DNA from 2 places in the Streptomyces sp. NBC_01003 genome. Region 2 is predicted to be linked to the other one. Evidence: riboswitches for the same ligand, from Rfam matches in the RefSeq annotation. Region 2 holds a riboswitch; the other holds the start of a gene.
What was found. Region 2 has a riboswitch for thiamine pyrophosphate ahead of OG698_RS16180 (thiamine ABC transporter substrate binding subunit). Riboswitches for the same ligand answer to the same signal wherever they lie in the genome.
Positions count from the first base shown of each region.

Region 1: it holds a riboswitch for thiamine pyrophosphate, as region 2 does, so the genes downstream of both, thiC (phosphomethylpyrimidine synthase ThiC) here and OG698_RS16180 (thiamine ABC transporter substrate binding subunit) in region 2, are expected to answer to the same signal.

Region 1 is NZ_CP108707.1:5,318,625-5,323,142, reverse strand. Features, by position in the region: gene OG698_RS24400 (hypothetical protein) at 1-810, shown strand, start outside; gene thiC (phosphomethylpyrimidine synthase ThiC) at 904-2,688, opposite strand; TPP riboswitch at 2,681-2,837, opposite strand; gene OG698_RS24390 (YibE/F family protein) at 2,909-4,261, shown strand; gene OG698_RS24385 (SsgA family sporulation/cell division regulator) at 4,341-4,518, opposite strand, start outside.
Region 2 is NZ_CP108707.1:3,555,101-3,559,618, forward strand. Features, by position in the region: gene OG698_RS16170 (ABC transporter ATP-binding protein) at 1-588, opposite strand, end outside; gene OG698_RS16175 (ABC transporter permease) at 588-2,234, opposite strand; gene OG698_RS16180 (thiamine ABC transporter substrate binding subunit) at 2,336-3,421, opposite strand; TPP riboswitch at 3,501-3,606, opposite strand; gene rlmN (23S rRNA (adenine(2503)-C(2))-methyltransferase RlmN) at 3,631-4,518, opposite strand, start outside.

The DNA of each region.
Region 1 (4,518 bases), 1.8 Mb from region 2:
GATGATGCGCTGCGTACCGCACCGGACCGCCCTGATCTCGCCGCAGTGGGTAAGCGGCTCAACCCCGAACAACTGCGCACCATGGCGCTCAACGCCACCGCACTGATCACGGCCGCCGCCGCGACCGAGTACCAGAACTACGTGAAGGTCCGCGCCGATCTGCGCGCCTCGCCCCGGCCCGTGCGTCAGCTGCGCGAAGGAGAGAGCGCGGCGGAATCCGGCAACGGAGCGATCGGCCTGGCCGCCACCGTGGGCGAGGTGGCGGAGACCACCGGCGCCGGCGTCATAGCCGTCGTCGCGGTGCTCGCCCCCGTGCTCGCCGGGACGGCCGCCGCGATCTTCCTGCTCGTCGGCTACATCCTGAAGATGCTCGATCCTGAACCGGCGTTCGCCCAGACCCTGTTGACGGCCGGCTGGGTGTTCGGCGCGCTCACGGTGGCGGGCATCCTCGTCGCCGGAGTGGGCCTGCTGCTCACCGCTCTCCGCAACGGCTCGACGTCCTTGCAGGCCGGCGCGCACACCGAGTCGAACGAGGAGGTGGACCGGGCCAGGGAAGCCTGGTGCCTTGTGCTCCTGGAGCGCGGCATCCTGCCGTTCCTCCGGGAGGCGCTCGCGGAACCGCCGCCGGCCCCCGCCAGTCGCGGGGGCGGCCCCGGAGCAGCGGGCCGCATGCCGCACCTCGGGTACAACAGGCCCGGGTTCAGCAGCCCGGGCACCGACGGCGGCTCCCCTGCGGGCCCGCGCCCGACGTACTCGAGCCCGGACTTCACAAGCCCCGACTTCGGAGGCCCGGACCACAAGCCGGACTAGGGCCGACGGGCGTTGGTCCCGGAACACCCTGTCCACCGGCCGCGAAAGGCGACCGGTGGACAGCGCGCGGCGCCCGCGTGGGCGTGGACGAGGTCAGTCCGCGATCGGCAGATAGACCCGGTTGCCCGCGGCGGCGAACTCCTTGGACTTCTCCGCCATGCCCTCCTCGATCTCACTCTTCGTCCCGCCGTGCTGCCGGCGGATGTCCTGGGAGATCTTCATCGAGCAGAACTTCGGCCCGCACATCGAGCAGAAGTGGGCCGTCTTAGCCGGTTCGGCCGGGAGCGTCTCGTCGTGGAACTCCCGTGCCGTGTCCGGGTCGAGGGCCAGATTGAACTGGTCCTCCCAGCGGAACTCGAACCGCGCGTCGGAGAGCGCGTCGTCCCAGTCCTGGGCGCCCGGGTGCCCCTTGGCGAGGTCCGCCGCGTGGGCCGCGATCTTGTAGGTGATGACGCCGGTCTTGACGTCGTCCCTGTTCGGCAGGCCCAGGTGCTCCTTGGGCGTGACGTAACAGAGCATGGCCGTCCCCCACCACGCGATCATCGCGGCTCCGATGCCGGAGGTGATGTGGTCGTACGCGGGGGCGATGTCGGTCGTCAGCGGGCCGAGTGTGTAGAAGGGCGCCTCCTCGCACACCTCCTGCTGAAGGTCGATGTTCTCCTTGATCTTGTGCATCGGGACGTGCCCGGGGCCCTCGATCATCGTCTGGACGTTGAAGCTCTTCGCGATCGTGTTGAGCTCCCCGAGCGTCTTCAGCTCGGCGAACTGCGCCTCGTCGTTGGCGTCCGCGATCGAGCCCGGCCGCAGGCCGTCACCCAGCGAGTACGTGACGTCGTACGCCGCGAGGATCTCGCAGAGCTCCGCGAAGTTCTCGTAGAGGAAGCTCTCCTTGTGGTGCGCCAGGCACCAGGCGGCCATGATCGAACCGCCGCGCGAGACGATGCCCGTCTTGCGGTTCGCGGTGAGCGGGACGTACGGCAGCCGCACACCGGCGTGGACCGTCATGTAGTCCACGCCCTGCTCGGCCTGCTCGATGACCGTGTCCTTGTAGATCTCCCAGGTCAGCTCCTCGGCGCGGCCGTCGACCTTCTCCAGCGCCTGGTAGAGCGGCACCGTACCGATCGGGACGGGGGAGTTGCGCAGGACCCATTCGCGCGTTGTGTGGATGTTGCGGCCGGTGGAGAGGTCCATGACGGTGTCGGCGCCCCAGCGGGTCGCCCATGTCATCTTCTCCACCTCCTCCTCGATCGACGAAGTGACCGCGGAATTGCCGATGTTGGCGTTGACCTTCACCAGGAACCGCTTGCCGATGATCATCGGCTCGATCTCCGGGTGGTTGACGTTGGCCGGCAGGACCGCGCGGCCCGCGGCGATCTCCTCACGGACGACCTCGGGGTCCACGTTCTCCCGGATGGCCACGTACTCCATCTCGGGCGTGACCTCCCCGCGCCTGGCGTACGCGAGTTGAGTCACCGCCCGGCCGTCCCGCCCGCGACGAGGCTGGCGGGGGCGGCCGGGGAAGACCGCGTCGAGGTTGCGCAGGCCGCCGCGCGGAGAGGTGTGCTTGATCCCGTCGTCCTCGGGGCGGACCGGGCGGCCCGAGTACTCCTCGGTGTCGCCGCGGCCGATGATCCAGTTCTCCCGCAGCGGGGCAAGGCCCCTGCGGACGTCGGTGTCGACACTCGGATCGGTGTACGGCCCGGACGTGTCGTAGAGCGTGACCGCCGTGCCGTTGGTGAGGTGCACCTGGCGGACCGGCACCTGGAGGTCGGGGCGTGAGCCCGTGACGTACCCCTTGTGCCAGCCAATGGACTTCCCGGCCTCGCCCGTCTCTGTGGACAGGTTGGAGGCAGGCGTGCGCGCGTCCGATGTGGTCATGAGACCTACTCCCTACGCCGGCATTACCCGGTAACAGGTTCGGCGGTCGACGCAGCGGCTTCCGTCGGGCGATGTTTCATGTGAAACATCGCCGAAGCGGAGGTCAGCGCCCTCTCAGCCCGGTGCTCCGAGCTCCCGCGTGTGCAAAGGTGCCCCCACGCTAGCGTCATTTCTGGCGTGCTGAACAGAGGGCCCCTGCCGTTCTTGCGATGATCGGGCGGTGACCAGCACGCCGCAGCCTCCGTCCGCGCCGCCGAATCCGCCCCATGGCCAGGGGAGCGCCGAACACGGGCACTCCCACAGCCACGGCCCCGCCGCGCCCGTCTCCAAGCACTTGCGCAAGGTCATCGCCGCGGTACTGATCCCGTTCTCCGTGGCGGTCGTGGTCGGCCTCGTGGTGCTCTGGCCCGGCGGCGCCCCGTCCCACGCCCGTACCGGCGTCGGTTTCGACCGGCAGACCCAACAGGCCACCGTCACAAAGGTCGACAAGGTCGACTGCAAGTCCGTCAACGCCTCCGGCGACACCCCCACCGGCGATACGTCGACCGCCGAGGGCCAGACCGCCGAGCAGCAGGCGAAGGGCACGTGCGAGAAGGCCACGGTCCGCGTCGACAGCGGCAAGGACACCGGCCGTACGTTCACGGAGATCGTGCAGCCGGACTCACCAAGGCAGTTGCACGAGGGCCAGAAGGTGATCGTGGCCTACGCGCCCGACGCGCCCAAGGAACTTCAGTACTCCGTCACCGATGTGGACCGCAGGCTCCCGATGGCGCTGCTCGCCGGGATCTTCGCGCTGGCGGTGGTCGTCGTGGGCCGGCTGCGGGGTGTCATGGCGCTCGTCGCGCTGGCGATCAGCTTCATGGTGCTGACCTTCTTCATCCTGCCCGCGATCCTGCAGGGCTCGAATCCGCTGGTGGTGGCGGTGATCGGGGCGAGCGCCATCATGCTGATCGCGCTCTACCTGTGTCACGGTCTGACGGCCCGGACGTCGGTCGCGGTGCTCGGCACGCTCGTGTCTCTGGTCCTGATCGGGCTGCTCGGCTCGCTGTTCATCGGCTGGGCGGCGCTGACCGGCAACACGGACGACAACACGGGCCTGATCCACGGTCTTTACCCGTCCATCGACATGAGTGGTCTGCTGCTCGCCAGCGTCATCATCGGTTCGCTCGGTGTGCTCGACGATGTGACGGTCACGCAGACGTCGGCGGTGTGGGAGCTGCATCAGGCGGACCCGACGATGGGCTGGCGCGGTCTGTACCGCGCGGGCATCCGGATCGGCCGCGACCACATCGCGTCCGTGGTCAACACGCTCGTCCTGGCGTACGCGGGCGCGGCGCTGCCGCTGTTGCTGCTCTTCTCGATCGCGCAGAGCAGTGTGGGCACCGTGGCCAACAGTGAGCTGGTGGCTGTGGAGATCGTGCGGACTCTGGTGGGCTCTATCGGGCTGGTCGCCTCGGTACCGGTGACGACCGCGCTCGCGGCCCTGGTGGTCTCGGCCGACCGGCCCGGATCCCCGTCCGCCGCCGCGGCCGGTCCGGCACGCGGAGGAAGGGGCCGGCGACGGAAACGCTGAACCCCTGCGAGGGCGCCCCGAGGGCACCGGTCTGCTGAAGCGTTACGTCAGTTGATGGTCCGCGGACTCCTGGAGCCCGTCAGCCGGCGCTCTGCTCCTCTGCGAGGATCCGGTCGAGTGCCTCGTCAAGATGCGCCTCGAAGTCGGCGAGCGCCCGCTCCTGGCCGAGCGGCACGAGCTTGTCGGTGCGGTCGAGGAAGGCGACGAGTGGAGCGACGCCCGCCCGGAACAGCGCCTGGTCACCGCCCACTTGGAGC
Region 2 (4,518 bases):
CGTCACGGCGAGCACGGTCGTACCCAACTCGCCGAACAGTTCCCTGAGTTCGACGACCAGGCGCTCCCGCAGCGAGCGGTCGAGCTGACCGAGCGGCTCGTCGAGCATGAGCAGACGAGGGCGGGGAGCGAGCGCCCTGGCGAGAGCCACGCGCTGCTGCTCGCCGCCGGACAGCGAGGCGACGGCGCGCCGCCCGGCTCCGGGAAGGCCGACAAGCTCCAGCAACTCCCGTACGCGGTGCTGCTGTTCGGAGCGGGAGGCGCCGTGCATCCGCAGCCCGAAGGCGACGTTGCCGCCCACGTCGCGCTGCGGGAACAGCTGGTGGTCCTGGAACATGAGGCCGACGCCCCGCCGGTGCGCGGGCACACCCGCCTGGTCGCGGCCGTCGAGGAACACGCGGCCCCCGTCGAGTCCCTGAAGCCCGGCCACGACCCGCAGCAGCGTCGACTTGCCGCTGCCGCTGGGGCCGAGCACGCACACGATCTCGTGCTCGGCGACCTCCAGACCGACCCGGTCGAGCGCCGCATGCGCCGTTTTGGACGGGCCACCGAACCGCACGGTCGCGTCGTCCAGAGTCAGCAGGGCCATCAGAACTCCCCCGTCGTACGGTCCGTGCGGATGCGTTCGAGCAGCAGCAGCGACACCGCGCACACCACCATGAGAATCGTCGAAAGGGCCATCGCCTGGCCGTAGTTGAGGTCACCGGCGCGCCCGAGGAGCCGCGCCACGGCGACGGGCAGGGTCGGGTTGTCCGGGCGGGCGATGAACACGGTCGCCCCGAACTCGCCGAGCGACACGGCGAACGCGAACCCGGCCGCGATCAGCAGCGCCCTGCGCACCATCGGCAGATCGACCTCCCGCCAGGCCCGCAGCGGCGAGGCGCCGAGGACGGCGGCGGCCTCGCGCAGCCGCCCGTCGACCGCGCGCAGGACCGGCAGCATCGTGCGCACGACGAAGGGCACCCCGACGAGGGCCTGGGCCAATGGCACGAGGATCCACGCGCCGCGCAGGTCGAGGGGCGGCTTGTCCAGGGTGATCAGGAATCCGAAGCCGACGGTGACGGCGGAGACGCCGAGCGGCAGCATGAGGAGCGCGTCGAAGCCCCGTACGAGACGGCCGGCCATGGGGGTCCCCCCGCTCGAGCGGAGCCGAGAGTGGGGGAGGGTCAGGGCCGCGGCGGCGAGTCCGCCGATCACGACGGCGATGGCGGTCGCGGCCAGCGCGTACGTGAGGGAGTTCCCGATCGCCTCGATCGGAGGCACCAGGAACACGCCGCTGTCGGACGAGGTCAGCGCCTTGTAGTAGGCGAACCCGAAGCCGTCGGGACCGTCGAACGAGCGCTGGATGAGCACGCCGAGCGGCAGCAGGATCAGCACCGCCACCGTGGCGACCACCCCGGCGAGCAGCGCCCACTGGCTCGCGCCGCGCGGGCGCCGGGCGGTGTGCGCCGCGTCGACGAGGCGCAGCGCGCTCTCCCGGCGGCGCACGCTCCAGGCGTGCACGGCGAGGATGATCCCGACGGCGGCGAACTGCACGATCGTGAGGACGGCCGCCGTGGAGAGGTCGAAGATCTGCGCGGTCTGCCGGTAGATCTCCACTTCGAGGGTGGAGAAGGTCGGCCCGCCGAGGATCTGGACCACGCCGAACGACGTGAACGTGAAGAGGAAGACCATCAGTGCGGCGGCCGCGACGGCCGGTCCGAGCGCGGGCAGCGTCACCTTCCGCCAGGCCGTCCAGCGGGAGGCGCCCAGCATCCGGGCGGCCTCCTCCTGACGCGGGTCGAGCTGCGACCACAGTCCGCCGACGGTGCGGACGACCACGGCGTAGTTGAAGAAGACATGGGCGAGCAGGATCGCCCACACGGTGGTGTCGAGGCGTACGCCCCACAGGCTGTCGAGCAGCCCGCCGCGGCCGACCAGCGCCAGGAACGCCGTGCCGACGACAACGGTCGGCAGCACGAACGGCACGGTGACGGCGGCCCTCAGGACCTGCTTGCCCCTGAACTCGAAGCGCGCGAAGACGTACGCGCCGGGGAGCGCGATCAGCAGCGTGAGCGCCGTCGACGCGAGCGCCTGCCAGGTCGTGAACCACAGGACGTGCCGGATGTCGGGCTGCCCCAGCACATCGGCGATCCGCCCCAACTGCCAGTGGCCGCCCGCCTTCAGGCCGCGGGAGACGATCGCCGCGACCGGATAGGCGAAGAAGATCGCGAAGAACGCGACGGGAACGGCCATCAGGCCGAGCCGCGCCGCGCTCCCGCGCCCCTTGAGGGACTTTGCCGAGGGCTTCACCGGGGGCCTTGCCGGTTGCTTCACCGGAGGCCCTGCGGGGGGCGTCACTTCAGTACGAGTGAGGTCCACGACTTGACCCAGGCGTCACGGTTGTCGGCGATCTTCTTCGGCGCCATGGTCTTCGGGGCGTCGACCTCGACGTCGTACTTCGCGTAGTCGGCGGGCAGGGCCGCGTCCTTCGTCACCGGGTCCACGAACATGTTCAGCGGCATGTCCTGCTGGAACTGCTTCGCTATCAGGAAGTCGAGGAGCGCCTTGCCGCCCTTCTCGTTCTTCGCGTTGCTCAGCAGGCCGGCGAACTCGGTCTGGCGGAAGCAGGTGCCGGTCGCGACCCCGGTCGGGGCGGTCTTCGGCTGCGGGTCCGAGTAGATCGCCTCGGCCGGCGGCGACGACGCGTACGACACGACGAGCGGCCGGTCACCGCCCGCCTTCCTGCCACCGGCGGAGCCCGAGAACTCCTCGTTGTACGCCTGCTCCCAGCCGTCGACGACCTTCACGCCGTTGGCCTTGAGCTTTTTCCAGTAGCCCTGCCACCCGTTGTCGCCGTACTGCGCCGCGCTGCCCAGCAGGAAGCCGAGGCCGGGCGACGACGTCGACACGTTCTCCGTGACCAGCAGGTTCTTGTACGCGGGCTTGGCGAGGTCGTCGAACGAGGCGGGCGGCGTCAGCTTGTGATCGGCGAAGTACTTCTTGTCGTAGTTGACGCAGATGTCGCCGGTGTCGATCGGGGTGACGCGGTGCTTGTCCCCGTCGAGCTGGTACTCGGGGCGGACCTGGTCCAGGCCCTCGGCCTCGTACGGCTGGAAGAGACCGTTGTCGAGGGCTCGCGACAGGAGCGTGTTGTCGACGCCGAAGAGGACGTCGCCCTGCGGATTGTCCTTGGACAGGATGGCCTTGTTGACGGCCTCGCCCGCGTCACCGTCCTTCAGGACCGTGACCTTGTAGCCGGAGCTCTTCTCGAAGTCCTTGAGCACGTTCTTGGAGACGGCCCACGAGTCATGGCTGACCAGGGTGACGGTCTTGGAGTCCGCAGAGTCCTTGCCGGACCCTGATCCTCCGCACGCGGAGAGCGTGACGAGTCCGAGACCGGCCGCCACGGCGACGGCCGTGGCCTTGATGGTGGTGCTCACTTAAGTTCCCTCCTGGGTGTCCAGGAAGAGACGCGGCCCCGCCCGGGATCGCGGACGATTCCCGGGCAGGGCGCAACAGCTTGAGTGGCGACCGAACTTCCTACCCAGAATGACCTGGGCAAGGTTCAGAGGGTCTGCGGCCGATGCCGCACTCTCAGCGCTGTGGCGCTCCCCTGTCGGAATATGAAGATGTACGTACGCCAGTCAGGTTACCGCTCGGTGGCGGCGAGCTGGCCGCACGCCCCGTCGATCTCCTGGCCACGGGTGTCGCGGACGGTGACCGGGACCCCGTGGGCCGCGATGGCCTCGACGAAGGCCTTCTCGTCCTCGGGGCGCGAGGCCGTCCACTTCGAGCCCGGCGTCGGGTTCAGCGGGATCAGGTTGACGTGGACCCGCTTGCCCTTGAGCAGGCGGCCGAGCCGGTCACCACGCCAGGCCTGGTCGTTGATGTCGCGGATGAGCGCGTACTCGATGGAGATGCGGCGGCCCGACTTCTCGGAGTACTCCCACGCCGCGTCGAGGACCTCGCGGACCTTCCAGCGCGTGTTGACCGGGACGAGAGTGTCGCGCAGTTCGTCGTCGGGGGCGTGCAGCGAGACGGCGAGACGGCACTTGAGGCCCTCGTCGGCGAGCCGGTGCATCGCGGGGACCAGACCGACGGTCGAGACGGTGATCCCGCGCTGCGAGAGGCCGACGCCGTCGGGCTCGGGGTCGGTGAGCGCGCGGATGGCGCCGACGACCCGCTTGTAGTTGGCCAGGGGCTCGCCCATGCCCATGAAGACGATGTTGCTCAGGCGGGCCGGGCCACCCGGGATCTCGCCGTCGCGCAGCGCGCGCATGCCGTCGACGATCTGGTGCACGATCTCGCCCGTCGACAGGTTCCGGTCGAGGCCGGCCTGTCCCGTGGCGCAGAACGGGCAGTTCATTCCGCAGCCCGCCTGCGAGCTGATGCACATGGTGACCCGGTCCGGGTAGCGCATCAGGACGGACTCGACGAGCGTGCCGTCGAAGAGCCGCCACAAGGTCTTACGGGTGGTGTCCTGGTCCGTCGACAGATGCCGGACGACCGTCATCAGCTCCGGAAGCAGCGCCTCCTG